DNA from 2 places in the Variovorax sp. 350MFTsu5.1 genome. Region 2 is predicted to be linked to the other one. Evidence: riboswitches for the same ligand, from Rfam matches in the RefSeq annotation. Region 2 holds a riboswitch; the other holds the start of a gene.
The links. A riboswitch is a leader RNA that binds a small molecule or an ion and turns the genes downstream of it on or off. The one in region 2 is predicted to bind glycine.

Region 1 (15,609 bases), 3.3 Mb from region 2:
AAGCAGCCGCACCGCCAGCCCCAGCATCACGGCCGCCAGCAGGCTGTTCTGGATGCGCGCCGCGCCGGGGCGCTTTTGCAGCCAGCGTCCGATCTGGCCGCTGCACGCGCCCAGCAGCGTGTTGAAGGCCAGCGCCGCCGCCGACAGCAGCACGCCGAGCTGCAGCAGCTGCAGCGTCACGCTGCCGCGCGCCGGGTCGACGAACTGCGGCAGGAACACCATGAAGAACAGCAGCGCCTTCGGATTGACGAGGTTGTTCAGCAGCGCCATGCGCACGATGCGGCCGAAGCTGGCGGGCCTGGCCCGGGCGCCCATGCGAAGCCCGATGCCGCCGCTGCGCAGCGCCTGCACCGCGAGCCACACCAGGTAGAGCGCGCCCGCGTAGCGCAGCAGGTCGAACGAAGGCGGCCATGCCGCCACCAGCGCGGTGACGCCGGTGGCCGCCGAGAGCGTGTGCACCAGGTCGGCCGCCGAGATGCCCAGCGCCGCGGCGAAGCCGCCGCGCGGGCCGTGGGCCACGCCGTGCGAAAGCACGAAGGCCATGTTCGGGCCCGGCGACAGGAACAGCGCCAGCACCGCGAGCATGAAGAGCGAAAGTGTCGCGAGGCCGATCAACGCGGGCTCCTTCGGGCTCGGGTGCTGGCGCGGCCGGCCTCAGGCCGGCGTGGCGGCCAGCTTCCTGTCGCCCAGCAGCACCAGTTCCTCGCGCAGCGTCTGCGCGAGCGCGGCGATGGCGGTGTCGATCTCCTCCACGCTGGCCGTCACGAACGACAGGCGCAGCGTGCGCGGATCGCCTTCGCCGGCGTAGAAGGGCGCGCCGGGCACGAAGGCCACGTTGCGCTCCACCGCCTTGGGCAGCAGCTTCACGGTGTCCACGCCCTCGGGCAGGCGCGCCCACAGGAACATGCCGCCCTTGGGCGCGTTGAACTTCACGTCCATGCCGGCCATCTCGCGCGTGAGCGCGGCCATCATCGCGTCGCGCTGGCGCTTGTAGAGGGCGCGGATGGTGGGCACGTGGGTGTCGAGGAACCTGTCCTTCATCACCGCCGAGACCATGCGCTGCGTGAAGATGGGTGTGTGCAGGTCGACGGCCTGCTTGGCCTGCAGCAGCTTCGGGTAGATGGACTTGGGCGCCACCAGGAAGCCCAGGCGCAGGCCTGGGGCCAGCACCTTCGAGAACGAGCCCAGGTAGATCACGCCCTCGGGGTTGCGCGCGGCCAGCGGCAGCGGCGGGGCTTCGTCGAACCAGAGTTCGCCGTAGGGGTTGTCCTCCACGATGGGCAGGCCGGCGGCGGCAGCGGCTGCCGACACGGCGGCGCGGCGCTCCTCGGTCATGGTGCGGCCGGTGGGGTTCTGGAAGTTGGGCAGCAGGTAGATGAAGCGCGCGTCCTTGGCCTTGGCCACGAGGTCGTCGACGATCACGCCGTCGTCGTCGCTGGCCACGCCCACGGGGTGCGGCTCCATCGGGCCGAAGGCCTGCAGCGCGCCGAGGTAGGTGGGCGTTTCCACCAGCACCTTGCTGCCCGGATCGATCAGCACCTTGGCCACAAGGTCGAGGCCCTGCTGCGAGCCGGTGGTGATGAGCACCTGCGAGGCATCGACGTCCCACGGCAGCATGTCGGCCACCGCCTGGCGCAGCGGCGCGTAGCCTTCGCTCGCGGCGTACTGCAGCGCGGCCTGGCCGTCGTTGTGCAGCACCTCGGCGCAGGCGTCGGCGAAGGCCTGGATCGGGAAGGTCTTGGGCGAGGGCAGGCCGCCGGCCAGGCTGATGATGCCGGGGCGCTCGGTGACCTTGAGGATTTCACGCAGCACCGAGGGATTCATCTTGGCGGCGCGGGCGGCGAGTTTCCAGTTCATGGCTTTCTTCTTTCAGGCGGTGAGGTGAGATTCGGATGTTCGGGAGGGCGCAACGGCGCGGATCAGTCACGGTACACGACATGGGCCCGCTTGTCGTCCGGGCCGCGTGTGGGCGCCAGGGCAGGCGCCGCCGGCTGCGACAGCCGCTTGCCGATGACCACCGTGGCAACCACGGCGACCGCGAAGGCCAGCGTGACCACGTCCAGCGGCTCGCCCAGGATCGGGATCGACGCGAGGATCGAAAGGAAAGGCTGCAGCAGCTGCGTCTGGCTCACGCGCAGCGCGCCGCCAAGGGCCAGGCCGCGGTACCAGGCGAAGAAGCCGATCCACATCGAGAAAGTGCCGACGTAGACGAAGCCCAGCCAGGAGGCGGTGGCGACCGGCTGCGTGGGCCACAGCATCAGCGTGGCCGGCAGGGTGACGGGCAGCGCCATCACGCACACCCAGCAGATCACGCGCTCGGCGCCCAGCGAGGGCGTGACCTGCGCGCCGTAGATGTAGCCCAGCGAGGCCGCGATGACCGCGCCCACCAGCAGCAGGTCGGCCCATTCGAAGCCGAAGCCGTGTCCGCCCTGGCTGGCGCGCAGCACCGAGAACACCACCACCAGCAGGCTGCCCGCGATAGCGCAGAGCCAGAAGCCCAGCCGAGCGCGCTGATGCAGCACCCAGGCCGCGACGGCGGCCGTGACCAGCGGCAGCAGCGCCGTCACCACCGCCGCATGGCTGGCCGTGACCACGCGCAGCGCATAAGCCAGCAGCAGCGGGAACCCGATGGCGTTGCCCAGCACCGCCATGCCCAGCGGCTTCCACTGGTGCGGGGCCGGGCGCGGCGAGCGCGTCACCAGCAGGAAGACGGCCGACAGCACGCCCGCCAGCGCCGCGCGCCCGAGGGTGACGAACCACGGCGAGAGCTGCGGCGCCTCCTGCGGGCCGGTGGCCAGGCGCGTCATCGGCAGCGTGACGGCGAACATCGCAACGCCCAGCACGCCCAGCCACATGCCGAGCGTCTCGTCCTTGATGCTCCTCATACGCCCACCATCCACCAGGCGGTGAGCACCAGTACCAGGCCCATTGCACGGTTGAACCACAGCAGGCGCGAGCCCTTGGCCAGCCAGTCGCGCAGCATGGCGCCGACCAGCGCATACGCGAAGTTGCTGACGAAGGCATAGGCCAGCATCACCGGCGCCACGATCGCGAAGCGGTGCAGCGCGTCGGGCTGCCCGGCGATCCAGCCGGCCACCAGCGTGAGCGCCAGCAGCCAGGCCTTGATGTTCACGAGCTGCAGCATCACGCCCTGGCCGAAGCCCACCGAGAGGCTCTTGCCATCGGCCTTGCCGAGCGTGGCGCTGCCGCTGAGCTTCCAAGCCAGCCACAGCAGGTAGCCGATGCCCAGCGCCTTGATGGCCAGCCGCAGCGAGGGCATTGCCACCACCAGCGCGCCGATGCCGGCGGCGCACAGCGCCAGCAGCAGGGTCCAGCCGACCGGCACTGCGACCACGAAGCGCATGGCGCGCGACAGGCCGCCATTGGCCGCCAGGGCGGTGGAAAGCGTGGTGTTGGGACCGGGCGAGAAGCTCATCGCCGTGGCCAGCACCAGCAGCGCGGTGAATTCTTGCCAGTTCATGACACACACTCTAAACTTGCGACCATTACAGTTCCAGTACAGATGATCGAACAATAAGGCAATCTGTATTGGTCACCCCTTCGACACAGAAGCCAGGGAAACCGGCACAGCCCGGACGACGCATGCTCACACGCACCTCCACACAGTCGCTGACGGGGCAGCTCGCCGACCGCCTGGCCGAGCGCATCCGCACGCGGCTGCTGCCGCCGGGCGCGCGGCTGCCCTCGGTGCGCGAATGCGCGCGGCAGCAGGGCGTGAGCCCCTACACCGTGGTCGCGGCCTACGACCAGCTGCTGGCGCAGGGGCTGGTCGAGGCCCGGCGCCAGCGCGGCTTCTACGTTCGCGACTCGGCCCCGGCGCAGGACGCCCGCTCGGCCGACGCCAACGGCGCGATGGGCGTGCCCGCCGCAATCGCAGTGCAGATGATGGCCTCGCGCGTGCCGGCCGACGCCAGTTCGCTGATCCGCAGCATGTTCCACCGCCCGAGCGACAAGCCGCAGCCGGGCATGGGCGTGTTTCCGCCCGACTGGATGGCCTCCACCTTCATGCCCACGGCCGTGCGGCGCATGACCAATACAGCCGCGCTGCAGGAGCTGTCGCTCCAGTACGGCGAGCCCGCCGGCGACATGAGCCTGCGGCGCAGCCTCTCGCAGAAGCTGGTGGGCATCAACGTGCCGGCCTCGCCCGACCAGATCGTGACCACCGTCGGCGCCACCCACGCGCTGGACATCGTGAGCCGCACCCTGCTGCGCCCGGGTGACCCGGTGATGGTCGAGGAGCCCGGCTGGGCGCTGGAGTTCGCGCGGCTGGAGGCGCTGGGCATGCGCATCCTGCCGGTGCCGCGCCGCGCCGACGGGCCCGACCTGGAAGTGATGGCGCAGTATTGCAAGCTGCACAGCCCCAAGCTCTTCGTCAGCGTGAGCGTGCTGCACAACCCCACCGGCTACAGCCTCACGCCGGGCAGCGCGCACCGCGTACTCAAGCTGGCCAACGAGCACGGCTTCCACATCGTCGAGGACGACACCTACAGCCACCTCGCGCCAGAGCACGCCACGCGGCTGAGCGCGCTCGACGGGCTGCAGCGCACCATCTACGTCAGCGGCTTCGCGAAGATCCTGGCGCCCAACTGGCGCATCGGCTTCCTGGCCGCGCCGCCCGAGCTGAAGGAGCGGCTGCTCGAGACCAAGCTGCTGGCCACGCTGACCTCGCCGACGCTCTTCGAGCGGGCCTTGTCGTGGTGCATCGACCAGGGGCAGCTGCGCCGGCACTCCGAGCGCGTGCGCATCCGGCTCGACGGGGCGCGGGGGAGGGCGGTGAAGCTGGCGATGGCGCACGGCTGCACCTTCGCCTCGGAGCCCGCGGGGCTCTTCGGCTGGGTCGACACCGGCGTGGACACCGACGCGCTCACGCAGCGCATGCTCGACCAGGGCTACCTGCTGGCGCCGGGGTCGCTCTTCCATGCGCGCCGGCCGCCGAGCACCATGATGCGGATCAACTTCGCGACCTCGCAGGACGCCGCCTTCTGGAAAGTCTTCAGCAAGGTCAGAAGCGAGCTCTGACGGACGCTAAAAGCCCGGAGGCTTGGAGTAAGCTGGCAGCACAAGAAAACCCATACCCGGCACCCCAGGAGACCTCCCGCATGAGCAACGCCAGCAAGCCCTTCGACTTCAGCCAGTTCGTTCCCGGATTCGATTTCCTGAAAAACCTCGCCGGCGGCGCGGCCTCGGGCAACGGTTCGGTGCCGGGCATCCCGAGCCTGGCGAGCTGGGTGGCGCCCACGCTGAGCGTGGAGGAGGTCGACAAGCGCATCCAGGAACTCAAGACGGTGCAGTACTGGCTGGAGCAGAACGGCCATGCTCTGAAGGCCACCATCCAGGCGCTGGAAGTGCAGAAGATGACGCTGTCGACCTTGCGCGGCATGAATGTGCGCATGGAAGACATCGCCAGCGCTTTCACCCGGCAGGCGACCGCCGCCGCGGCTGCCGTAACGCCCGCTCCCGCCAAGGCCGCGCCGGAGCCCGAACCCGAGGACATCGAGGACGAGGAGGCGCCCGAGGAGGAAGTCGAAGAAGCCGCTCCCCCGCCCAAGAAGGCCAGCCGCAAGCCGGCCGCCTCCAGGGCGAAAGCCGCGGCCGCCCAGGGCGCTGGCGTGGTCGACCCGATGCAGTGGTGGGGCTCGCTGACCGAGCAGTTCCAGCAGATCGCCAGCACGGCGCTGCAGGATGCGGCCCAGCTGAAGGTGCCGGCCATGGCCCAGCCGCTGGCCGATGCGGTCGGCTCGGTCATCGGCAGCAAGCCGGCGGCGGCCCGCAAGCCCGCCCCTGCAGCAAAGAAGGCTGTGGCACCGGCCGCGAAGAAGAAGGCGTCGACCGCCGCGCGCAAGCGAACCTCCGCGCGACGCTGACGTCCTGCACACATCCATCTATTTCAGAACGGGTTGGCACGCATCATGAAATTGTTTCCCTCCGGCCATGCCACCCATCCGCAATGGCGAATGGCGGCGGGCCTCGTGCTCGCCCAGCTGCGGGCGCAGATGGCGCTGCCCGACTACGCCTCCGCGCCCACGCTCGGGCTGCTCTACATCACCGACCACTACGCGAACGACGCGCAGGACATCCTCGATCACCTGAGCGCCGAACTGCCCGAGGTGACCGACTGGTCCGGCACGGTCGGCATCGGCGTGTCGGCCAACAACGCCGAGTACTTCGACGAACCCGGCATGACGCTGATGCTCTGCGCCCTGCCGAGCGACCAGTACCGCGTGTTCTCCGGCGTCGCGCCTTTGGGCAATTCGGAAATGAGCGGCTTCGAGGCGCACACGGCGCTGGTGCACGCCGACCCCGCCACGCCCGACCTGGCCGAGCTGATCGGGGAAATGGCCGGGCGCACCGACACCGGCTACCTGTTCGGCGGACTCTCGTCGGGACGCGGCGGCGCGCTGCAGTTCGCGGTCGGCGGCAACGGCAACATCCGCGGCCACGGTGCCGCCGGCGGCGTGTTCTCGGGCGGGCTCTCGGGCGTGGTCTTCGGCGAGGGCGTGCGGCTGGTGTCGCGCGTCACCCAGGGCTGCCAGCCGCTGCGCTCGGGCGCGGTGCGCGAACGCGAGATCACCGAGGCCGACGGCAACCTGCTGCTCAAGCTCGACGGCGAGCCCGCCCTCGACGTGCTGCTGGCCGACCTGCAGGTGTCGCTCGAACGTCCGCAGGAGGCCATCGACGCGGTGCGCAACACGCTGGTCGGCTTGGCCGATGCGGGCAGCGACGGCATCCGCCGCACCGGCGACCTGGGCGCCGACGTGCTCGTGCGCCACATCATCGGACTCGACCCCACGCGGCGCGGCATCGCCATCGCCGACACCGCGGAGGCCGGCATGCGCCTGACCTTCTGCCGCCGCAACGCCCAGGCCGCGCGCGCCGACCTGATGCGCATCTGCGCGGAGATCCGCGAGGAACTGGAGCCCGAGGAACAGACGCTGGCCACCGCGCGCGCCGTGGCGGCAGGTGAGGCCGAAGCCGCGCCGCATCCGGCGCGCCGCATCGCTGGGGCCGTGTACGTGAGCTGCTCCGGCCGCGGCGGCCCGCACTTCGGCGCGCCGGGGGCGGAGCTGCAGATCGTGCGCCACGCGCTGGGCGATGTGCCGCTGGTGGGCTTCTTCGCCGCGGGGGAGATCGCGCGGCACCATCTGTATGGGTATACGGGAGTGTTGACGGTTTTCACTGCGCCCGACTGACCCGGCGCCCGACGCGAAAAAGCGACGGGCGAGTTTTCGGCGGGAGGATGCGTCGCTAGAATCCGCCCGCTTTCTTGAATCTCTGCTGCTGCAAGAAAGAGCCAGCCGCGCATCGCGTCTCCCGCGAGCGCGGCCGATCTTTTTCGCCTCGCCACGCAAAGTGCGACGAGGCAGGAAACCGACATGGTTTCCCGAATGGAACAGCAGCCATGAGCGATCCTCGTTTCTCGAGACTCCAGCGTGCCTTCTCGCGCGCCGGCATTGCCGTCGACTACCGCGACGGCGTCTATCACCTGCACCATGAGGCCTCGCAGGCCACGGTGCTCCTGCCGCCCAGCCTTCCGCTGGAAGAGAAGGCGGTGAACCAGTTGCTGGCATTCGCCAGCGTGCGCTCGCCCAACGGTGGGAAGGGAGTGTGCAAGGCCTGCGCGACGCCCGACTTCCACCCGGGCTCCGTCGCGCCCGTCGGCAGCGTCGTCGCGACCGATCCCGACTTCGTCATTCCGGCGGCGGTGGGCACCGACATCAACTGCGGCATGCGGCTGCTGACCACCGGGCTCACGCTCGACCAGGTGGCTCCGCACAAGACGCGGCTGGTCGAGCGGCTCACGCGCAGCCTGCTCGACAACGGCCGCGACGTGCCGGTGCACACGGCGGCGTTCAGGGCGTTGTTCGACGTGGGCCCCTCGGCCTTCCTGGAGGCGGTGCGCAGCGGCGGGCTGTGGTCGTCGTGCGACCGCGACCGGATGCAGGCCGAGCTCGATGCCTGCATCGGCCTCGCAAACTTCGGCGGCAGTGCGCGGCACGCACCCGAGGCCTACACCGGCGGCCGCCACGAGGTGTTCCGCGACCCCTGCCTCGGCACACCGGGCAGCGGCAACCATTTCGTGGAGCTGCAGGTGGTCGACCATGTCCTGGACCGCCACGAGGCCTACCGTGCGGGCCTGAAGACAGGAGATGTGGTCGTGATGATCCACAGCGGCTCGCGCGACATCGGGTTCCATGTGGGTGGCCGCTGGATGGACCGTGCCCGCGACGAATGGCCCAAGGGCTTGCGCCATCCGAAGAGCGGTCTCTATGGTCTGGCGGGGCCGCTGGCCGACGAATACCTGGAGGCCATGGGCGTGGCGGCGCGCTACGCGTGGGCCAACCGGGTCGTGCTGGCCGAGCTGGTGCGGAAGGATTTCGCCGAACTGCTCGGCGCCGCGTCGTCGAAGCTGGTGGTGGACGTGCCGCACAACGTCGTGCTGCGGGAACACGGCATGAACATCCACCGCAAGGGAGCGACGCCGGCGAACGCGGGCGACTTGGCGCTCATTCCGGGCTCGATGGGCGACTACTCTTATCTGGCCTCCGGGCTCGGGCACGAGGACTGGCTCTGGTCGTGCAGCCACGGTGCCGGCCGACGGATGCGCCGGCAACAGGTGCGCGCGATGCGGCCAGCGCCCGCCGACCCCCAGGCCAGCTGGCAATGCGTGACCTTGCGCGAGGAGCGCCGGATCGAGGAGGCTCCGCAGGCCTACAAGCCGATCGGCGAGGTGATCGACGCACAGGAGCGCGCCGGGCTGATTCGATGCGCGGTGCGGCTCAGGCCCTGGATCACCTTCAAGGCGTGATCCGGGGCCTGCCGGCTCGTCAGCTCAGGGCGGGCTGCGGAACGCGCAGCTTGGGCGCAGGCATCCCCGTGAACGCGAAATCCACCTCCGGCTCCAGCCCGCTCACGATCCGCGCGATCGACTTGCCCGAGCCGCAGGCGTGCGTCCAGCCCAGGGTGCCGTGGCCGGTGTTCAGGAACAGGTTCGGCAGCTTCGTCTTGCCGATCAGCGGGACATTGCTCGGCGTGGCGGGGCGCAGGCCGGTCCAGAACTGGGCCTGGGTGGTGTCGCCGGCGCCGGGGAAGAGTTCTTCGACGCGGCGCACGATGGCCTCGCAGCGCACGCGGTTGAGGTCGCGGTCGTAGCCGTTGAGCTCGGCGGTGCCGGCGATGCGCAAGCGGTCGCCCGAAGCCGAGGTGTAGCGCGAGAAGACGAGCTTGAATTCGTCATCCGTCAGCGAGACCTGATGGGCCTTGGAGGCGTCCCTGACGGGCAGCGTCACCGAGTAGCCCTTGGCCGGGTAGATCGGCAGCCGGATGCCGAGGGGCGCGGCGTAGAGCGGGCTCAGCGAGCCCATCGCTAGCACGAAGGCGTCGCCGCGGATGCGCTGGAAGCGGCCTTCGCTGTCGGTGGCCTCGACGTGGTCGATGCTGCCGCCGGCCTCGCGCAGCGCGGTGACGGTGTGGCTCATCAGGAACTTCACGCCCGCGGCGGCGGCCAGCCCGACGAGTTCGCGCGCGAAGCGGTTGGCGTCGCCGGATTCGTCCTCGGCCGTGTAGGTGGCGCCGGCCAGCTTGGGGCGGATGTGGGCGAGGGCGGGCTCGATCTTCACGGCCTCGTCGGCCGAGATGACGCGGCGCTCGCAGCCCAGGGTGCGCATCTGCTCGGCGGGCTCGAGAGCACCGTCGAACTCCTTCTGCGTCGTGTAGAAGTGGAGGATGCCCTGGGTGCGCTGGTCGTAGCTGAGGCCGGTGTCGCGGCGCAACTGTTGCAACATCGAACGGCTGTATGTGCCCAGACGAACGATCTGTTCGATGTTGTGGCGGGTGCGCGCCGGCGTGCATTCGCGCAGGAACTGCAGGCCCCAGAGCCACTGACGCATGTCGGCGCGCATGCGGAAGAGCAGCGGGGCGTCTTCCTTGCCCAGCCATTGCAGCACCTTCAGCGGCGCGCTGGGGTTGGCCCAGGGTTCGGCATGGCTGACGGAGATCTGCCCGCCGTTGGCGAAGCTGGTTTCGGCGGCCGGGGTGGCCTGCCGGTCGATCACGGTCACTTCGTGGCCGAGTTGCTGGAGGTAGTAAGCCGAAGTCACGCCGAGCAGGCCGGCGCCGAGGACGATCACGCGCATTTCAAGTACCTTGAGGTTGCAGCGCTTGAACGGCGGGCGTGGATTGCTATTGAATGAATAGCAAAAACAACCGGACGACCGCAGTCCAAGTTGCCGCTCCCCCTGTCCTCGGTACCTGAGAGATTCACCCGCTGCGCCCGCAGAGGGTTTGCTCCTTCGGTGCGCCACATGGCGTGGCGGCTCTCCAGACGGCGTTTCAGTTGTTGCAGTACAGGCCCTTGCGAGGCCGACCTGAGCGTTTATGGGAGTTTGCGCCTTCGGTAGGGCCACCGGGTGGCCCGCTCTCCTGCAGTGGAGGCGATTGTAGGCGGAGCCTGCTCGGGCGCCAACCTCTGGATTCTCTCCCTTGGGCCAATGGGATAATCACCTGTTGATCTGCCGGACGGCGATCGTTCCACATAACTGCAGGGGACTTCATGATCCTGGTTACCGGCGGCGCCGGCTTCATTGGCGCCAACTTCGTACTCGACTGGATCGCGAACAGCGACGAGCCCGTCGTTAATCTCGACAAGCTGACCTACGCCGGCAACCTCGAGACCCTCGCGTCTCTCAAGGGCAACCCCAAGCACATCTTCGTGCAGGGCGACATCGGCGACAGCGCCCTGATCGACCGCCTGCTCGCCGAGCACAAGCCCCGCGCCGTGGTCAACTTCGCCGCCGAGTCGCATGTGGACCGCTCGATCCACGGCCCCGAGGACTTCGTGCAGACCAACGTGCTCGGCACCTTCCGCCTGCTTGAATCGGTGCGCGGCTTCTGGGGCGCACTGCCGGCCGAGCAGAAGTCGGCCTTCCGCTTCCTGCACGTCTCGACCGACGAGGTCTACGGTTCGCTCTCCAAGACCGACCCGGCCTTCACCGAAGAGAACAAGTACGAGCCCAACAGCCCCTATTCGGCCAGCAAGGCCGCCAGCGACCACCTCGTGCGCGCCTGGCACCACACCTACGGCCTGCCGGTGCTCACCACCAACTGCTCGAACAACTACGGCCCGTTCCATTTCCCCGAGAAGCTGATCCCGCTGATGATCGTCAACGCGCTGGCCGGCAAGAACCTGCCCGTGTACGGCGACGGCATGCAGGTGCGCGACTGGCTCTACGTGAAGGACCACTGCAGCGCCATCCGCCGCGTTCTCGAAGCCGGCAAGCTCGGCGAGACCTACAACGTCGGCGGCTGGAACGAGAAGCCCAACATCGAGATCGTCAACACAGTCTGCGCCCTGCTCGACGAACTGCGCCCCCGCGCCGACGGCAAGCCGTACAAGGAACAGATCACCTACGTCACCGACCGTCCCGGCCACGACCGCCGCTACGCCATCGACGCGCGCAAGCTCGAGCGCGAACTCGGCTGGAAGCCCGCCGAAACCTTCGACACCGGCATCCGCAAGACCGTCGAGTGGTATCTCGCGAACAGCGAATGGGTGCGCAACGTGCAAAGCGGCGCGTACCGCGAATGGGTCGAGAAGCAGTACGACAACAACGCGAAGGCCGTGGCATGAAGCTGCTGCTGCTGGGCAAGGGCGGCCAGGTCGGCTGGGAACTGCAGCGCAGCCTGGCGCCGCTCGGTGAACTGGTCGCGCTCGACTTCGACAGCACCGATTTCCATGCGGATTTCTGCCGGCCCGAGGAACTCGCCGACACGGTGCTCAAGGTGCGCCCCGACGTGATCGTCAATGCAGCGGCACACACCGCCGTCGACAAGGCCGAGAGCGAACCCGAGTTAGCGCGCAAGCTCAACGCCACGTCGCCCGGCGTGGTGGCCGAGGCGGCCCAGAAGATCGGCGCGCTGATGGTCCACTACTCGACCGACTACGTCTTCGATGGCAGCGGCACCATGCCGTGGAAGGAAGGCGATGCGACCGGCCCCCTCAGCGTGTACGGCAGCACCAAGCTCGAAGGCGAACAACTGGTGGCCCGGCACTGCGCCAGGCACCTGATCTTCCGCACCAGCTGGGTGTACGCCGCGCGCGGCGGCAACTTCGCCAAGACCATGCTGCGCTTGGCGAAGGAGCGCGACAAGCTGACTGTCATCGACGACCAGTTCGGTGCGCCCACCGGCGCGGAGCTATTGGCCGACGTCACGGCGCACGCTATCCGCGCGACGCTGCAGGAGCCCTCCAAGGTCGGCCTCTATCACGCGATCGCCGGCGGCGAAACGACGTGGTACGGCTACGCGCGCTTCGTGCTCGAAATGGCGCAGCAGGCCGGCGTCGAACTCAAGGCCGGGCCCGACGCCGTCGAGCCCGTGCCGACCAGCGCATTCCCGACGCCCGCGAAGCGCCCGCACAACTCGCGCCTCGATACCAGCAAGCTGCAGACCACGTTCGGCCTGCGCCTGCCCCCATGGCAGGAAGGCGTCGCGCGCATGCTGCGCGAGATCCTTTGAAGAATCCCACGAGAAGAAAGAGCATGACCAAGACGACGCAACGCAAGGGCATCATCCTGGCCGGTGGTTCGGGCACGCGCCTGCATCCGGCCACGCTGGCGATGAGCAAGCAACTCCTGCCCGTGTACGACAAGCCGATGATCTACTACCCGCTCACCACCTTGATGCTCGGCGGCATGCGCGACATCCTGATCATCAGCACGCCGCAGGACACACCGCGCTTCCAGCAACTGCTAGGGGATGGCAGCCAGTGGGGTATCAACCTGCAGTACGCAGTGCAGCCGAGCCCGGACGGGCTCGCGCAAGCCTTCATCATCGGCGACGAGTTCGTCGGGAACTCGCCGAGTGCGCTGGTGCTGGGCGACAACATCTATTACGGGCACGACTTCGTGCACCTGCTGGCCGATGCGGATGCGAAGACTTCCGGTGCCACCGTGTTCGCCTATCACGTCCAGGATCCGGAGCGCTACGGCGTCGTTGCGTTCGACGGCAATGGCAAGGCGAGCAGCATCGAAGAGAAGCCGCTGAAGCCCAAGAGCAGCTATGCGGTCACCGGTCTGTACTTCTATGACAACCAGGTGGTGGACATCGCGAAGGCGGTGAAGCCGAGCGCGCGCGGCGAGCTCGAGATCACCGCCGTCAACCAGGCGTACCTGGACCGCGATCAGCTCAATGTGCAGATCATGCAGCGCGGTTACGCTTGGCTCGATACCGGGACGCACGACAGCCTGCTGGAAGCGGGGCAGTTCATTGCGACGCTGGAGCATCGGCAGGGGTTGAAGATTGCGTGTCCGGAAGAGATCGCGTGGCGCAATGGGTTCATCACGGGCGAACAGCTCGAGAAGCTTGCGGCACCGTTGGCCAAGAGTGGGTACGGAAAGTACCTGAAGCATCTACTCGGTGAGGAGGTCCGTTCGTGAAGGCGATACCGACCGCGATTCCTGATGTGCTGGTCATCGAGCCGAAGGTTTTCGGCGATGCACGAGGTTTCTTCTACGAGAGTTTCAACGGCAAGGCCTTCGACGAGGCTGTGGGTCGGCATGTCGAGTTCGTCCAGGACAATCACTCGCGTTCGGCCAAGGGTGTCTTGCGCGGATTGCACTATCAGCTGGCGCAAACACAGGGCAAGCTGGTGCGCGTAGCGCGTGGCGCCGTGTTCGACGTGGCCGTGGACATTCGCCGCTCCTCATCGACTTTCGGCCAGTGGGTGGGCGTCGAACTCACGGAAGACAACCACAAGCAATTGTGGGTGCCCGAAGGTTTTGCGCACGGTTTCCTGGTACTTAGCGAATCAGCGGATTTCCTCTACAAGACTACTGACTACTACGCGCCCGCGCACGAACGGGCCATCCGATGGGACGACAAGACCATAGGTATCCGGTGGCCCGATATCGGGATTGCACCGATCCTCTCCGCGAAGGATCTGGCGGGGCATTCGATAGACCAGGCGGAGCTTTTCGAGAACTGATGTCCTTGCCGCGCGTTGCATGCTGATTGAATGAGCTTGTTGATGGGGAATGAACAAAAAAATGACTGATATGGCGGAATTTGAGAAAGATTTACGTGGCCGCCGGGTTTTTGTGACGGGCCACACCGGTTTCACGGGTGGATGGGCCTGCCTGTGGCTGCAGTCGATCGGGGCTATCGTCGAAGGCTATTCGCTGCCGCCGGAGACAACGCCCTCGCTGTTTGCCGCAGCCGGGCTTGAGAAAGATGTGCCGGGTACGCTGGGCGACATCGTCGACTACGAACGGCTCCTCGCCGCGATGCAGGCTTTCAAACCCGAGCTGGTCCTTCACCTCGCCGCGCAACCGCTGGTGCGTCGTTCGTATCGCGAGCCGCTGAGGACGTTCCTGGTCAACGCTCAGGGCACAGCGCATGTGCTTGAAGCGGCCCGTGTCACGGGCGGTGTGCGTGGCGTGGTCTGCGTGACCACGGACAAGGTTTATCGCAACAACGAGTGGCCGTGGCCCTATCGGGAGAACGACCCGCTGGGAGGCAAGGACCCCTATAGCGCTTCGAAGGCTTCCGCCGAGATGGTGATCCAGAGCTATGCCGCGTCCTACCCCTTCGCCGAGGGCAAGGGGCCTGCGATCGCCACGGCGCGTGGCGGCAACATAGTCGGCGGTGGCGACTGGTCCGAGGATCGGCTCATTCCCGATTTCGTTCGCAGCGTCGTGAGCGCGACGCCGCTCACGCTGCGCTACCCGCAGGCCACGAGGCCATGGCAGCACGTATTGGCGCTTGTCCATGGCTATCTGCTGTTGATGTCCAAGCTGATCGGCCCGAATCCACAGGACGTCGCGCGGGCCTGGAACCTCGGGCCGCACGATCCGAAGCAGTATTCGGTACGCGAAGTCCTGGAGTTGATGAGCGATGAGTGGCAGCGTCCGCCGCTCGAGTTCATGGACAACCCGCTTCCCGAAGCCGGTGCGTTGGCGCTCGATAGTTCGCTTGCCCATAACCTCCTTGGCTGGGTGCCGGCATGGGACACGCATCGCGTGGTGCGGGAGACGGCCGCCTGGTACCGCAAGTACTACGAAGCACCACACGCCGCGAAAGACATCACTCTCGCTCAGATCGATGCCTGGCGCGGGGACATTCGCGAATGATGTATCTCGTCGGTGGGCGAGGACGCCTGGGGCAGGCGGTCTGCGCGTCCCGGCCGTCTGGTGAGTCCACGTTGCTGGATCGCACTGTCTATGAAGGCTGGTGGCGGCCTGGGGCCGCCGATCTGGTGGAGCGGTTCTTCAGTGCGGTTCCGTCGAAGTCGGTGGTGCTGGTCTCCGCGGGACTGCTGGACCCGGCGCTGTCCGCAACCGAGCATCGCCAGGTTAACGTCGATCTGCCCAAGCGGATCATCGAGGGCGCATGCAGGGCGGGCATGCGTGTCGTGACATGCGGCACCGTGATGGAGCGATTGACTCGGCATCCGAACCCGTACATCGCAAGCAAGGCAGAACTGGGATTGTTTGCGCAAGAGCGCGCGACAGCCGGTGACGACGTGCTGCATCTGCAAATCCATACGCTCTATGGCGGCGGGGCGCCTGCACCATTCATGTTTCTGGGGCAACT
Region 2 (15,609 bases):
CCGATTCCGGTGATCCTGGCCTCGAAGTTCTCGCAGGTGCAGAAGCACCTCTCGCTCACGGGCCACGTGTATTCGCCGGCGCTCCTGCTGCTGTCGCCGAAGGTGTGGAACAAGCTCTCGGACGCCGACAAGAAGGTGTTTACCGAGGCCGCGAAGAAGGCCGCCGTCGCCCAGCGCAAGAAGGTGAACGACGACGAGAACAACGGCATCGCGCAGCTCGAGAAGGACGGCATGAAGGTCACGCGCACCGTCGACGGCGCTGCCTTCCGCGAGGCGCTGAAGCCGGCGTACGTGAGCTACGCCAAGGAATTCGGCGCGGACAACATCAAGAAGATTACGGACGTCAAGTAAGCCGTCCCGAGCCGGTCTTCCGGCAACGCGCCCGGTCCGCCACAGTGCGCCGGGCGCTTCGTTTTTTCTTCTCTCCCGAAACAACAGAGAACAACTCAAAGTGCAAGCCTTCGAGCGCTACTTTCTCGCCGCCAACCGCTGGGCGCTGATTCTTCTGCTGGCCGCCATGTCGGTCATCATCTTCACCAACGTCGTGCTGCGCTACACCACCAGCCAGTCGCTCGAATGGGCGGAAGAGGTGTCGCGCCACATGATGATCTGGCTCACCTTCCTGGGCGCCGGGCCGGTGCTGCGCTACGGCGGGCACATCGCGGTCGAGAACCTGCAGGACGCGCTGCCGCGCAGCGCCGCGGTAGCGCTGCGCATCGTGGTGGCGGGGCTGCTCTTCGCCTTCTTCGGCTTCATGGTGTGGTACGGCTGGCTCTACATGCAGCGCACGATGTTCCAGCTCACCGCCGTCACGCAGATTCCGTTCGCCTACATCTACAGCGCGATGCTCTTCGGCGGCGTGCTGCTCGTCGTGCACTGGCTGCTGGTGGTGCGCGGCTACGTGCTGAACCGCGAGTTCGCGTCCGACGCGCACTTCGACGCCAACGCCAGCGCGTCGCTGTAAGGAGAACGACCATGGATGCAAGCCTCGTTCTCATCGTCTCCGCCTGCGTGTTCCTGGCCATCGGCGTGCCGGTGGCCTTCGCGCTGGGCCTTTCCACCGCCACCACGCTGATCCTGGCGGAAAACTATCCGCTGATGGTGCTGCTGAAAGAAACCTTCACCGGCATCGACAGCTTTCCGCTGATGGCGGTGCCCTTTTTCATCCTGGCTGCCGAGCTCATGAGCGGCGGCTCGCTCACCGAGGTGCTGCTGCGTTTCGCGGGCCAGTTCGTGGGCCACCGGCGCGGCGGGCTGGGCTACACCAACGTGGTGTCGCTGACCTTCTTCTCTGGCATCTCGGGCTCGGCGCTGGCCGACGCAGCGGGGCCGGGGTCGATGCTCATCAAGATGATGGACAAGGCCGGCTACGACCGCTCCTACGCGGCGGCGCTCACCGCCTCGACCGCGATCGTGGGGCCGATCATTCCACCCTCGATCATCATGATCATCTACGCGCTGCAGGACGAGACGGTCTCGGTCGGCACGCTCTTCGCAGCGGGCATCCTGCCGGGCATCCTGATCGCGGTGGCGATGTGCCTGGTGAACTTCTACGTCTCGAAGAAACGCAACTACAAGGGCGACGGGCAGACACCGCCGCTGCGTGAGATCCTCATCACGACCTGGAAGGCGATTCCCGCGATCCTGCTGCCGGTGGTCATCCTGGGCGGCATGCGCGCGGGCTGGTTTACGCCCACCGAGGCCTCGGTGGTGGCGGTGTTCTACGCGCTGGTGTGCGGCAAGTTCGTCTACCGCACGCTCGAATGGAAGGCGCTGCCGGACATTCTTTCGCGCTCGGCCCTGCTGTCGGCCTCGGTGCTGATCATCATCGGCCTGTCGGCCTCGTTCGCGTGGATCCTGACCATCGAGGGCATTCCGCAGCAGATGGCCGAGTGGCTCATCGGCATGAACCTCTCGCCGTGGATGTTCCTGATCATCGTCAACATCTTCCTGCTGCTCTTCGGCATCTTCATCGAGCCGCTGCCCGGCGTGATGGTGCTGGCGCCGATCCTCGCGCCGGTGGCGGTGAAGCTGGGCGTCGACCCGGTGCACTTCGCGATGATCGTGATCTTCAACCTCACGCTGGGCATGATCACGCCACCGGTCGGCGGACTGCTGTTCGTGACCTGCAACGTGTCGAAGGTGCCGATGACGGCGCTGGTGAAGGAACTGGTGCCGTTCCTGTGGGCGCACGGCGCGGTGCTGCTCATCCTGACCTTCGTGCCGGCGCTGAGCACCTGGCTGCCGCACACGCTAGGGTTCAAGTAGCGCCGCAAGCTGCGGCGCTCAGCCCGGCCGGTGCAGGTACTGGCTCGGCGGCACGCCCAGCGTGCGCCGGAACATCGCGGTGAAGGCGCTCGGGCTCTCGTAGCCGTGGGCCAGCGCCACTTCAAGAATCGACGCACCCGCCGCCAGCCGGGGCAGGCTCAGCAGCAGCCTCGCCTGCCGGCACCACGCACCGAAGTTCATGCCCGTCTCGCGCTGGAACAGGCGCGCGAGCGTGCGGGTGTTCATGTGCAGACGCGAGGCCCAGTCGTCCAGCGTCGCGGGCAGCGAGGGGTCGCGCACCAGCTCTTCGCACAGCGCGGCCAGCCGGGCGTGGCGCGGCATCGGCACGTACAGCGAGAGCGCAGGCGCGGCCTCGATCTCGTCGAGGATCAGCTCCATCACGCGCTCGTCGCGGCCGCCCGGCGCGTAGTCCAGCGGCAGCGACACGGCCGTGACGATCAGCTCCCGCAGCAGCGCGCCGACGTGGATCACGCGGCATTCGCTGCCCAGGTCGGCCCGCGTGCCGGGTTCGACGAACACGGTGCGCATGCGCACCTCGCCCGCCATGCGGATCTGGTGCTCCATGCCGCCGGGCACCCACACGCCGCGACCGGTCGGCACCACCCAGCTGCCGGCGGCGGCGCTCACCAGCATCACGCCCGAGATCGCGTGGATGAGCTGGCCGCGCCGGTGCGTGTGCGGCGGAATGAAGGCATCGCCCGCCGGGTCGGTCGCCAGCACCGCGACGGCGCGCGGGGTCGACTCGCCGTGCTCCGGCCGGAGATCAATTTCTTTGTCCATTTCTCGACGATGCTTGCCAATTCGTAGCAGGAACATCTTCTCACGGCTTCCTACGATGCTTTTTTCCACTCCTCCCGCAAACGAAAGAAGCATCCGTCATGAACAAGCGCCGACTCGGGCTGCTCACCGGCACCCATGCCGTCAACGACCTCTACCAGGGCCTCGTGCCCGCCCTGCTGCCCTTCATGGTGCTGGAGCGCGGCTACAGCTACACGGCAGTCAGCGGCCTGATGCTGGCGGCCACGGGCCTGTCGAGCGTGGTGCAGCCCCTCTTCGGCCTGTACGCCGACCGGCACCCGCGCAGCTGGCTGGTGCCCACGGGCTTCCTTGTCGCCGCGCTGGGCGTGGTGCTGGCGGGGCTGGGCCAGAGCTACCTGCTGACCTGGATCGCGATGGCGCTGTGCGGGCTGGGCATCGCGGCCTACCACCCACCGGCCACGGTGGCGGCGCGCGCGGCCGGCGGCGGCTCGCAGAAGGCGATGAGCGTGTTCTCGGTGGGCGGCACCATCGGCGCCTCTTTCGCGCCGGTGCTGGCGGCCACCGTCGTGGGCGGCGGCAGCCTGTCGCACAGCTACCTGTTGGGCGTGCCGGCGCTGGCGATGGGCGTGGTGTGGTTCGCCGTGAACGCGCGGCGCGGCGCGGCCTCGGGCAACGCAGCAGCGGCCCGCAAGGCCGGCGACCACCTGATGAAGCCCCACAACGACTGGCGTGCCTTCGGGCTGCTGGTGGCGACCATCGTGGGCTGGTCGATTCCGTACGTCACGGTGATGTCGATGCTGTCGCTGCGCATCACGCGCGACCTGCAAGGTTCGGCCTTCCAGGGCGCGGCGGCGCTCACCATGTTCACGGCGGCGGGCGCCGTGGGCACGCTGATCGGCGGCTGGCTGGGCGACCGCATCGGGCGCATGGGCACGATTCGCGCCGGTTATCTGCTTGCACTGCCCTCGCTCGCGGGCATCGTGCTCGCCCCGAGCGCAGGATGGGCGCTTGCCTGCACCGCGCTCTTCGGCCTGTGCATGTTCCTGCCCTTCGCCGCGCAGGTGACGCTCGCGCAGGACTATCTGCCGCGCAACCCGGCCACGGCCAGCGGCATCGCGCTGGGGCTGGCGCTTTCGGTGGGCGGGCTGGTGTCGCCGCTCTTCGGCATGCTCTCGGACGCGCGCGGCCTCGGCGTGACGCTGACGGCAGTGCTCTGCGTGCTGTGCGTGGCGACGGTCTTCGCGCTGCGGCTGCGCAACCGCGCCATACAGGCGATGCCGGCCGACGCCGAGGGGGCCGCCGCCTGACAGCGACCCGGCGCATGTTCGCTGCCAGAATCGGGCGCAGGGCCGAAGGGCCGGCGAAACGACAAGGAGGGACACCGCGCCATGAATCGATTCCTGAGCTGCCTACTGGGGAGCGTGCTGCTGGCTCCGGCGGCCTTCGCCGCCGGGCCGGCAACGACGGTCGCGCCGGCAGCCGCCGCCGCACCGGCCGATCCCGCAGCAGGCATCCGCGAAGTCGAAGCCGCAGTGCGCGCCTGGGCCGCCGCATGGTCCGCACGCGACGTGGCCCGCTACCTCGCCGCCTATGCGAGCGACTTCACACCCCCGCGCGGCCAGGATCGCAAGGCATGGGAGACCGATCGCCGCACGCGCATCGAAGAGAAGGCCGCCATCAGCGTGGAGATCGACAGCCTCGTCATCAGCCTCAAGGGGCAGGCGGCCACCGCCAGCTTCCAGCAGACCTACAGCGCCGACAAGCTGCGCGAGAAGAGCCGCAAGACGCTGGAGCTGCAGCGCGTGGAGGGCCGCTGGCTCATCCGCAAGGAGAGCGCGGGCGGCTGAGGCAGGCGCCCGGACGAGGCGGGACGCAATGGCCCTGTAAGCCAAACGGTTCACGAAGGTGTCACCACTTGCAACCATGCTGCAGCCTTCGTTTCCCCAAAGCTGTGGCTGCCATGTTTCCCACCAAGACCGACAAGGCGCGCAACGAACTCCAGGGCGGACAGCGCACGCTCACCCAGCGCGAACGCGCCCTGCTGCTGATGGCCGACGGCCGGCGCTCCCTGACCGACTTCAGTCCCCTCTTCCCCAACCGCGATGAAGCCGAGCGGACGATCCAGGCGCTGATCGACAAGGGCTACCTGCAGGGCACGAAGGCCGCGGCGGCGGAAGCCGAGCCCCCCGCACAGCCCGCGCCCTCGCCCATCCCCGCCGTCGAGCCGATCCAGGTCGCCACCTCGGCCGACACCTTCGACGGCAAGCGTTCGCTGGCGACCACGCGCATGTTCCTGTTCGACATCTGCGAGCGCATGTTCGTGCGCCGCGACCCGAAGTTCGCGCTGCAGATGCGCGACGCCCTGCGCGAGGCGCGCGACCGCAACGCCATGCTGACCATCGCCGCGCTGATGCTCACCGAGATCGAGAAGACCGCGGGCGCGGAGCGCGCCGAGTCGCTGCGCGAGCGCATCGACCGGCTGCTGCCGCCGGCCGAAGTGATTCACTGAGGACTTCGATCGGGGCGATGGCCGCCACGGCCTGTGACACCATCGCCGGGTGAATTCCCCGCTTCCCGCCTCCACCTCGTTGTCCGAGCGCCTTCGCAGCTGGGCCAGGCGCCTCAAGCGCGACGGCGTCACCCTCTGGTTCGCCTGCCGGCACGCCTCCACGCCCTGGTATGCGAAGGCGCTGGGTGTTTTCGTGGTGGCCTATGCGCTCAGCCCGATCGACCTGATCCCCGACTTCATTCCGGTGCTGGGCTACGTCGACGACGTGCTGCTGCTGCCGGGGCTGATCTGGCTCACGATCCGGCTGATTCCCGCGTCCGTGCTCGCCGAATGCCGCGAGCGGGCCGATGCCTGGATGCAAAGCTCGGGCTCGAGGCCGACCAGCCGCTGGGGCGCCGCGCTGGTCGTGGCCGTGTGGATCGCGGTCGCCGCAGGGGCGTGGTACCTGTGGGTGCGCTGAGCGCATCGAGAAGATGGTCGTTGCGGAGCGCGCCGAATCGCTGCGAATGAAAAGCCGGCCGACGCCAGCGGCTTCGGCATTGCTTCACCGTGTCCGACCGTACATCGGACATCTGGAACCGGTGGTCATGAATCTTGCGGATGCGAAGCGCTGCAAGGTGTACGCTGAACCGAGCAAGCAGCCGCCAGAGGCACCGCTTGCCTCAACGCTCATCAATGCATAAAGGGAGAACAAGCCCATGGCTCTCACAAGTTTCGGATTCATCGTGACGGGAGACCGATTTGTCCAGCATCAGGGAACAGACAAGTTCCGAATGAAGGTCGTAGGAGTCGCAACCGCCTCCGAAGGTATCGAGGTTGCGCAGGAGATGGTTCGGGAAGGTGTACAGCTCATCGAACTCTGCGGCGGATTCAGCCCCGTGTGGGCGGGCAAGATCATCGAGGCCATCGACTACGCCGTGCCCGTTGGCGTGGTCGCGTACGGGCCGGAGTCGATCGACTCGATGCACCGTCTGTTCTCCTAGCGATACCCGATCAACTACACTCTCGAAAGTCAGGAGAGAGCCCCGCATGCCGGGGCCGCCGAAGGCGCAGGGGGCTGTTTCCCCCGAACGCTCAGGCAAAAGGACTGACGAGGCGCCGGTGAAAACCGGCGTTTCCTTGCTGGAGAGAGGCCGCCGCATCCAAAACAGGAGCAGCGGCCCACCGAAGGAGCAAACCCCGATCGTGGGGCGAATCTCTCAGGTAAAGCGGACAGCAGGGGTGGCCCATGGCTTGCGTCATGGATTTCGACTGCCCCTTTGGAGTGCCCCGTGGCCGCTTCTTCCGCCCCCGCTACCGAACTTCTCAAGACGCCGCTGTATGACCTCCACCTGGAGCTGGGCGCCCGCATGGTGCCCTTCGCCGGCTATTCGATGCCGGTCCAGTACCCGGCCGGCCTGATGGCCGAGCACAAGCACACCCGCGACGCGGCCGGCCTGTTCGACATCTCCCACATGGGTCAATTGCGCCTGGTCGGCCCCGACGCCGCGGCCGCCTTCGAGACCCTGATGCCCGTCGACGTGATCGACCTGCCCGCCGGCAAGCAGCGCTACGGCCTGCTGCTGAACGACGAGGGCGGCATCCTCGACGACCTGATGTTCTTCAACGAGGGCAACGGCTCGATCTTCGTGATCGTCAACGGCGCCTGCAAGGTGGCCGACATCGCGCACATCCAGCAGAAGATCGGCTCGCGCTGCGAGGTGCGCCCCCTGCCCGACCACGCGCTGCTCGCGCTGCAGGGCCCGCAGGCCGCGGCCACGCTGGCGCGGCTGTCGCCCGGCATCGAGCGCTTCGTGTTCATGACGGGCGGCGCGGTGCAGATCGACGGCATTGCGGCCTTCGTCACCCGCAGCGGCTACACCGGCGAAGACGGCTTCGAGATCTCGGTGGCCGCATCCGACGCCGAGCGCCTCGCCCGCCTGCTGCTGGCCCAGCCCGAGGTCAAGCCCATCGGCCTGGGCGCGCGCAATTCGCTGCGGCTCGAAGCGGGCCTTTGCCTCTACGGCAACGACATCGACACCACCACCACACCCGTCGAAGCCTCGCTCAACTGGGCGATGCAGAAGGTGCGCCGCGCGGGCGGTGCGCGCGAGGGCGGCTTTCCGGGCGCAGCGAAGGTGCTGGCGCAGCTCTCCGCAGCCACTGCAGGCGCGGCCGGCCACACCGACCACGACACGCTGAAGCGCAAGCGGGTGGGCCTGGTGGCGCTGGAGCGCATTCCGGTGCGCGACGGCACGGTGCTGCAGTCTTTCGAAGGCCAGGACATCGGCCTCGTCACCAGCGGCCTGCTCGGCCCCACGGCCGACCGCTGCATCGCCATGGGCTACGTGGCCACCGCCTTCGCCGAGCCCGGCACGCGCGTGCAGGCCATCGTGCGCGGCAAGCCGGTGCCGATGGAAGTGTCGACCATGCCCTTCGTGCCCACCCGCTACTACCGCGGCTGACCGGCTAGGCTCTGCACCCCCGATCCATTTTTTCCACGAGGAGTTTTTCCACCATGAGCATCAAGTACACCAAGGACCACGAATGGGTGTCGGCCGAAGGCGACGCGGCCACCGTCGGCATCACCGTGCACGCGCAGGACGCGCTGGGCGACGTGGTGTTCGTCGACCTGCCCGAAGTCGGCAAGACCTTCGCCCAGGGCGAAGTCGCCGGTGTCGTCGAATCGGTGAAGGCCGCCGCCGACGTGTTCATGCCCGTCTCGGGCGAGATCACCGAAGTGAACGAAGCGCTGCGCGCCGACCCCTCTCTCGCCAACAGCGACCCGCTGGCCGCCGGCTGGTTCTTCAAGGTCAAGCTGAGCGACCCCTCGCAGCTCGACGCGCTGCTGGACGCGGCCTCGTACGACAAGTTCGCTGCCGAATCCTGATCCTCGAAATCGGACAGCCGAACGCAGAAGGAATACAAAAACTACGCAGAAGTCGCAGAAGAAACCGAATCATCTTTTGGTTTTCCTTCTGCGACCTCTGCGAAACCTTCGCGACTTCTGCGTTCTGACCCCGCTTCCCCGCCCCAAGCTCTTATCAACAGCACTGCCATGTCGAAGCCCGCTGCCCTCCCCACCCTGCAAGAACTCGAGAACGCCGAAGAATTCATTGCCCGCCACATCGGCATCGACGCGGCGGACGAGGCGCGCATGCTGCCGGCGATCGGGTCGGAAACGCGCGCGGAGCTGATCGACGGCATCGTGCCCGCCGCCATCCGCCGCTCGAAGCCGATGCGCCTGCCCGCGCCGGTCACCGAAGCCGATGCGCTGGCCGAGCTGAAGGCGATGGCATCGAAGAACAAGGTGTTCCGCAACTTCATCGGCCAAGGCTACTACGGCAACCACACGCCGGGCGTGATCCTGCGCAACATCCTCGAGAACCCCGCCTGGTACACCGCCTACACGCCCTACCAGGCCGAGATCTCGCAGGGCCGCATGGAAGCCCTGCTCAACTTCCAGACGATGGTGTGCGACCTCACGGGCATGGCCATCGCCAACGCCTCGATGCTCGACGAAGCCACGGCCGCCGCCGAGGCCATGACGCTGGCCAAGCGCAGCGTGAAAAGCAAGAGCAACGTGTTCCTCGTCTCGGGCGACTGCCATCCGCAGACCATCGAAGTCATCAAGACCCGCGCCGCGCCGCTGGGCATCGAGGTCAAGGTGAGCACCGTGTCGGAAACGCTGCCGCACCTGATGGTGAGCGGCGCCTTCTTCGGCGTGCTCGCGCAGTACCCCGCCACCACCGGCCATGTGCACGACCTGCGCCCGCTTGCGGGCCATGCGCACCAGTGCGACGCCGCCTTCATCGTCGCGGCCGACCTGCTGGCGCTGACGCTGCTCGCGCCTCCGGGCGAATGGGGCGCCGACATCGTGTGCGGCACCACGCAGCGCTTCGGCATGCCGCTTTGCAACGGTGGCCCGCACGCCGCCTACCTGGCCTGCCGCGACGAGTTCAAGCGCTCGCTGCCGGGCCGCCTGGTGGGCGTGAGCGTCGACACGCACGGCCAGCCGGCCTACCGCCTCGCGCTGCAGACGCGCGAGCAGCACATCCGCCGCGAGAAGGCCACTTCCAACATCTGTACCGCGCAGGTGCTGCCGGCCGTGGTGGCCAGCATGTACGCCGTGTACCACGGCCCCGACGGCCTCACCCGCATCGCGCAGCGCGTGGCCGCGCTCACCGCCGTGCTGGCCAAGGGCCTCTCGCAGATGGGCCGCGAACCCGTGAACGCCACCGCGTTCGACTCTCTGACCATCCGCACCGGCGAAGACACGCAGGCGATCATCGAGCGCGCGCAGGCGGCCGGCGTCAACCTGCGCCAGCGCCTGCAGCAGCACCTGGGCATCTCGCTGGACGAGACCAGCACGCGCGCCGACGTCGAGACGCTGTGGACCCTGTTCGCGCCCGCCGGCACGAAGGCGCCGCGCTTCGACGATCTTTCGGGCAGCACCGTGCCGCTGATCCCCGAAGACCTGCGCCGCACCAGCGCGTTCCTCACGCACCCGGTGTTCAACACGCACAAGAGCGAGACGGCGATGCTGCGCTACATCCGCAGCCTGTCGGACAAGGATCTGGCGCTCGACCGCAGCATGATCCCGCTGGGCAGCTGCACCATGAAGCTCAACGCGACCAGCGAGATGATCCCCATCACCTGGCCCGAGTTCGCCAACATCCACCCCTTCGCGCCGGCCGACCAGCTGCAGGGCTACGCCCAGCTCGACGCCCAGCTGCGTGCCTGGCTGTGCGAGGCGACCGGCTACGCGGGCATCAGCCTGCAGCCCAATGCGGGCTCGCAGGGCGAGTACGCGGGCCTGCTGGCCATCAAGTCCTTCCATGAGGCCAAGGGCCAGGGCCGTCGCAACATCTGCCTGATTCCGTCTTCCGCGCACGGCACCAATCCGGCCAGCGCGCAGATGGTGGGCCTGCAGGTGGTGGTGACGGCCTGCGACGCGCAGGGCAACGTCGACATCGACGACCTCAAGCGCGCCTGCGAGAAGCACAGCGCCAACCTGGCCGCGGTGATGATCACCTACCCCAGCACCCACGGCGTGTTCGAGACCCGCGTGAAGGAGCTGTGCGAACTGGTGCATGAACATGGCGGCCGCGTGTACGTGGACGGTGCCAACATGAACGCGCTGGTCGGCGTGGCCGCGCCGGGCGAGTTCGGCGGCGACGTGAGCCACCTGAACCTGCACAAGACCTTCTGCATTCCGCACGGCGGCGGCGGCCCCGGCGTGGGCCCGGTCTGCGTGGTGGAAGACCTCGTGCCCTACCTGCCGGGCCATGCCACGGCCGGCGTGGCGTCGAACGGCGTGGGCGCGGTGTCGGCCGCGCCGCTGGGCAATGCGGCCGTGCTGCCGATCAGCTGGATGTACTGCCGCATGATGGGCGCCAAGGGCCTGCAGGCCGCGACCGAGACGGCCATCCTGAGCGCCAACTACATCAGCGCGCGCCTGAAGGACCACTACCCGACGCTATATTCCAGCCCCAACGGCCACGTCGCGCACGAGTGCATCCTGGACCTGCGCCCGCTCAAGGACACCAGCGGCGTCACCGCAGAGGACGTAGCCAAGCGCCTGATCGACTACGGCTTCCACGCGCCCACGCTGAGCTTCCCCGTGCCCGGCACGCTGATGGTGGAGCCCACCGAAAGCGAGCCGCTGGCCGAGCTCGACCGTTTCATCGACGCGATGATCGCCATCCGCGGCGAGATCCGCCGCATCGAGGAAGGCGTCTGGCCGAAGGAGGACAACCCGCTCAAGCACGCGCCGCACACGGCCGCGAGCCTGCTGGGCACCGAGTGGAGCCACCCCTACTCGCGCGAACTCGGCGCCTTCCCGCTGGCCGAGCTCAAGAACGCCAAGTACTGGCCGCCGGTCGGCCGCGTCGACAACGTCTACGGCGACCGCAACCTGTTCTGCAGCTGCGTGCCGGTGAGCGAGTACAGCGAGGAAGCCGAAGAGGCCTGAGCGAAGTGACCGAAGGAAAGGAAGCCGCGTCCTTCTATGACGAAGGGTCGCGGCGGTAGGTCGCCCACTTCACGGTGAGGATGTCGGCCGCGATCTTCGCGGCATTGACGCCCGCATAGGCCTCCGACGGATCGAACATGAATGCCTCGCGGTAACGTTTGATCTGCGCGTAGTCCCGGTCGAAGGTCATCGGGCCCATGAGTTCGGCGGGGTCTGTGCCCGCGGGAAGCGCAAGGAATTTCTCCGAATCGGTGGCACTCTGGTAGAGGTCGACGCTCATCTGGTTCATACGGTTGTCCTCCGGAGCTTGGGTTTCGGCAACCAAGCCTCCGCGACAACCGCAGGGCATGCAATCGGTGTGCGCCTACACGGAGCGCCGGAAGAACGCCCGCTGCGTCAGGGCTGCTTCTTCCTGGCCACGTCGCCCGTGGCCACCTGCTCGCGGAAGGCGCGCATGGCGGCCTTCACCTTGCGCTCGTTCTCCAGGCCCATGCGCACCATGATCTTCTGGCCCGACGACATGGCCTCCAGCTGCGGATCGGCGTACTCGTAACGCACCCACGGGCGCTGCGAGGGAACGTCGCCCTTCACCTCGACCAGCCGCACCTGCACCGGACCGGCGGGCTCGGGCGCCTGCAGCAGGTGGTCGATCACGGCGACGAGCCTGTCGTTGAAGTAGCGCCCCGGATAGCCCAGCTCTTCATAGGCCTTCTGGAAGAGCGGATAGAGCCGCGCATAGGCCTTGGCCGCCTTCGCCGGATCGACCGACCCGGCGAACAGCACGATGGGGTTGTAGCGCGCCGCGTTGTTGGCGGCGATGACCTGCTTGTCGCCCTGCCCCGAGGTGATGAAGCGCTGTTTGGTCTGCTGCACCGGCCACGCGCTCGCGGGCGCCTGCTCGCGCGCGAGGTTGTCCACCGTCGCCACGAAGCGGCGCACGATGCCGTCGAACTGCAGGAAGTCGGCCACGTTCTTGCTGCCGAACAGGTCGACCAGCGCCTTCATCACGCGCGTATCGGTGTCGGTGGCAGTGGTCAGGCCCGCGTCGGGCACCGCGATCCCATCCATCGGGTTTCGCGGTTCCTGGGATTGAGGTGCGGGCGCGGGTGCCGGCGCGGGCGGCGCCCCGTCGTTCGGGGCCGTGGCCACCGGCGTGGCCTCGGGGGCCTGCTGCTGTTGCTGGTACCAGCGCCAGCCGAGGAACGCGGCCGCGAGCAGCACGAGCACGCCGACGACGATGGTTCCTATGGGCGTTTCGCGGCGGGGCCTGAACTCGGGGGTGTCGCGGGTGTCGCTGTCGGACATAGGGGCGGTTCCTTGTGCTGGAGTGTCAGGAAGGCGAGCGGCTATGGTGCACCAGATCGGGTCATGGCCGGCCCGCCTCGTCGTAACGCCCTGTGACGCGGCGACCGCGCTGAAGTTCAGTCGTTCAAGCTGGGCCTGCCTGCGCGCTCAGCGACTGCAGCCACGCCAGCGTGGCCTGCAGCTCGGCCGGACGGATCTCGTGCGCGCCCGGAAAGTCCGTGCCCGACAGCGCCAGCGGCAGCGTGCGCGCCAGTTCGCGCGTGGCCTGCGCCGCGCTCGGCGGAATCACGTTGTCGGCGCTGCCATGGCTCACCCACAGCGCCTTGCCCTCGAAGGCCTCGGGCGGCGCGATGTGCGGCACCACCTGCGACAGCAGCCGGCTGTGCCACACCATGGCGGCGCGCACGCTCTCGGGCTTGGTCAGCAGCAGCGACAGCGCCATGATCCCGCCCTGGCTGAAGCCGCCGACGATCACGCGCTCGGCAGGCACGCCCAGCTGCTGCGCGGCCGAGGCGACCATCTCGCCGACGAGAAAGCGGCTCTCGCGCTCCTGCTCCTCGTCGATGCGGCGTTCGCCGCCGGGCAGCACCTCGAACTCGAACCACGCGTAGGAGTCGGGCGACAGCACATAGGGCGCGCGCAGGCTCAGCACGTGAAACTGCGGTGGCATCATCCGCGCGAGGCCGAACAGGTCCTGCTCGTTGCTGCCGACGCCGTGCATCAGCACCAGCAGCCAGGGCTCGCGAACACCGGGTTGCGCGCCGTGCGCGAGGAATTTCAGGGGCAGGTGAAGCTGGGTCATGGTCCTGGACTTTTCTCTTGTCGTTCCTATCGGCGGAATCCTTCTGCCAGCGCACGGGTGAGCTCGGCCGCCGGAATCTCGCGGCAGCCGGTCGCGTTCTGCCCCGACCACAGCGCAGAGAAGTCGCCGCTGCCCTTCGCTTCGGCCTTGGCGCGCAGCGGCGCGATGGCCGAGGTGGCCAGCGGAAACTCAGGAGCCGCCGAACCGATCGGGCCCAGGTCGCGCATCACGCGATTGACGATGCCGCGCGCCGGCCGCCCGGTGAAGAGATTGGTGAGCGCCGTGTGCCGCGCCGCCTCGCTCTTGAGCGCCGCGCGATGCAGCGCGCTGGTCGTCGCCTCGGGCGTCAGCATGTAGGCCGTGCCGATCTGCACGCCCGCCGCGCCCAGCGACATCGCCGCCGCCACGCCATCGGCATCCGCAATGCCGCCCGCGGCGATCACCGGCAGCTTCACCGCCTTGACCAGCTGTGGCAGCAGCGCGAAGGTGCCGAGCTGCTTCGTCAGGTCGTGCGAGAGGAAATGGCCGCGATGCCCGCCTGCCTCCAGCCCCTGCGCGATGACCGCGTCGGCGCCATGCGCCTCAAGCCACAGCGCCTCTTCGACCGTGGTGGCCGAGGCCAGCACCTTGGCGCCCCAGCCATGCACCTGCGCCAGCAACGCCTCGGGAGGCAGCCCGAAATGGAAGCTCACCACCGGCGGCCGGAACTCGGCCAGCAAGTCGGCCACTTCGGCGCTGAAGGGGTTGCGCCCCGGCCCGGCCGGAATGCTCGCGGCGTCGATGCCGTACTCGGCGTAGTAAGGCGCCAGCGCTGTGCGCCAGGTGGCCTCGCGCTCGGCGCTGGGCACGGGCGGCGTGTGGCAGAAGAAATTGACGTTGTAGGGCTTGTCGGTGCCAGCGCGGATCGCGGCGATCTCGCTGCGCAGGGCGTCGGTGCCCAGCATGGCCGCCGGCAGGGAGCCCAGGCCGCCGGCATTGCTGACCGCGATGGCCATCGCGCTGACCTGTATGCCGGCCATCGGGGCCTGGATGAGCGGAAGTTCCGTTCCGAGGAGTTGTTGCAGCGTGGTCATTCGAGGGCGCTCCTTCTGTTTCGTCGAATGCCGGCCATTCTCCGGCCAAGCCGGAGGTCGCCGCGGCGGCAGGGTCATCGCCCCGCTTCAGCTCACTCCTCGCTCGTCCACTCCACCTGCACGCCCAGGCTGCGCAGGTTCTCGACGAAGCGCGGATGCGCGCGGCGGATGGGCGCCGCGTTGCGGATCTCGGAACGGCCCTCGATGCTGGCCGCCACCATGAAGAGCGCTATCGCCACGCGGATGATGTACGGGCTCTCGACCACCGCCGGCGTCAGCGGATTGCCGCCGAAGGTGATGAGCCGGTGCGGGTCGGACGAGAACACGTGCGCGCCGAACTTCGAGAGCTCGCCCGTCCAGCCCAGCGCGCCGTCGTAGACCTTGTTCCAGAACATCGCGTTGCCTTCGGCACGAACGCCCAGCGCGATGAAGATCGGCAGCAGGTCCACCGGGAAGTAGGGCCACGGCGCCGCCTCCACCTTGGTGAGCACGTTGCTCGTGAACGGCGTCTGCACCTTCAGCGGGCCGTTGCGGATGGCGCGCGACCAGCCTTCCTTGTGCTCGATCTGCACACCGAACTTGGCGAAGGTGCGGTCCAGTAGCGGAAAGTTTTCCGGCGCGCTGTTGCGCACGATCACGTCGCCGCCGGTGATGGCGCCCAGCGCCAGGAAGGTGGTGATCTCGTGGAAGTCTTCGTCGAAGCGGAACTCGCCGCCCTTGAGCGTGCCGCCGCCATGCACCGTGAGCCGCGAGGTGCCGATGCCCTCGATGCGCACGCCGATCATCGACATGAAGCGGCAGAACTCCTGCACGTGCGGCTCCGATGCCGCGTTGGTCAGCGTCGAGGCGCCGTCGGTTGCCGCCGCGCACAGCACGAAGTTCTCGGTGGTCGTGACCGAGGCGTAGTCCAGCCAGTGGT

Region 1: linked by a shared signal. The riboswitch ahead of ABL843_RS04045 (D-amino acid dehydrogenase) and the one ahead of gcvT (glycine cleavage system aminomethyltransferase GcvT) in region 2 are both predicted to bind glycine.

Annotation. Positions count from the first base shown of each region.
Region 1 covers NZ_CP157620.1:940,915-956,523, forward strand. Annotated here, with positions in the region: gene ABL843_RS04005 (LysE family translocator) at 1-615, opposite strand, end outside; gene ABL843_RS04010 (PLP-dependent aminotransferase family protein) at 655-1,857, opposite strand; gene ABL843_RS04015 (DMT family transporter) at 1,920-2,885, opposite strand; gene ABL843_RS04020 (LysE family translocator) at 2,882-3,481, opposite strand; gene ABL843_RS04025 (PLP-dependent aminotransferase family protein) at 3,604-5,040, shown strand; gene ABL843_RS04030 (PhaM family polyhydroxyalkanoate granule multifunctional regulatory protein) at 5,121-5,885, shown strand; gene ABL843_RS04035 (FIST signal transduction protein) at 5,931-7,211, shown strand; gene ABL843_RS04040 (RtcB family protein) at 7,421-8,827, shown strand; gene ABL843_RS04045 (D-amino acid dehydrogenase) at 8,847-10,154, opposite strand; glycine riboswitch at 10,247-10,352, opposite strand; glycine riboswitch at 10,356-10,453, opposite strand; gene rfbB (dTDP-glucose 4,6-dehydratase) at 10,571-11,647, shown strand; gene rfbD (dTDP-4-dehydrorhamnose reductase) at 11,644-12,534, shown strand; gene rfbA (glucose-1-phosphate thymidylyltransferase RfbA) at 12,558-13,454, shown strand; gene rfbC (dTDP-4-dehydrorhamnose 3,5-epimerase) at 13,451-14,002, shown strand; gene rfbG (CDP-glucose 4,6-dehydratase) at 14,052-15,146, shown strand; gene ABL843_RS04075 (NAD-dependent epimerase/dehydratase family protein) at 15,146-15,609, shown strand, end outside.
Region 2 covers NZ_CP157620.1:4,214,191-4,229,799, forward strand. Annotated here, with positions in the region: gene ABL843_RS19180 (TRAP transporter substrate-binding protein) at 1-351, shown strand, start outside; gene ABL843_RS19185 (TRAP transporter small permease) at 452-964, shown strand; gene ABL843_RS19190 (TRAP transporter large permease) at 976-2,268, shown strand; gene ABL843_RS19195 (AraC family transcriptional regulator) at 2,287-3,069, opposite strand; gene ABL843_RS19200 (MFS transporter) at 3,168-4,355, shown strand; gene ABL843_RS19205 (hypothetical protein) at 4,437-4,895, shown strand; gene ABL843_RS19210 (hypothetical protein) at 5,009-5,557, shown strand; gene ABL843_RS19215 (YkvA family protein) at 5,607-6,017, shown strand; gene ABL843_RS19220 (DUF6506 family protein) at 6,331-6,540, shown strand; glycine riboswitch at 6,561-6,657, shown strand; glycine riboswitch at 6,670-6,783, shown strand; gene gcvT (glycine cleavage system aminomethyltransferase GcvT) at 6,829-8,001, shown strand; gene gcvH (glycine cleavage system protein GcvH) at 8,055-8,426, shown strand; gene gcvP (aminomethyl-transferring glycine dehydrogenase) at 8,595-11,510, shown strand; gene ABL843_RS19240 (hypothetical protein) at 11,545-11,799, opposite strand; gene ABL843_RS19245 (DUF3014 domain-containing protein) at 11,907-12,815, opposite strand; gene ABL843_RS19250 (alpha/beta hydrolase) at 12,940-13,617, opposite strand; gene ABL843_RS19255 (NAD(P)H-dependent flavin oxidoreductase) at 13,644-14,690, opposite strand; gene ABL843_RS19260 (UDP-N-acetylglucosamine 1-carboxyvinyltransferase) at 14,783-15,609, opposite strand, start outside.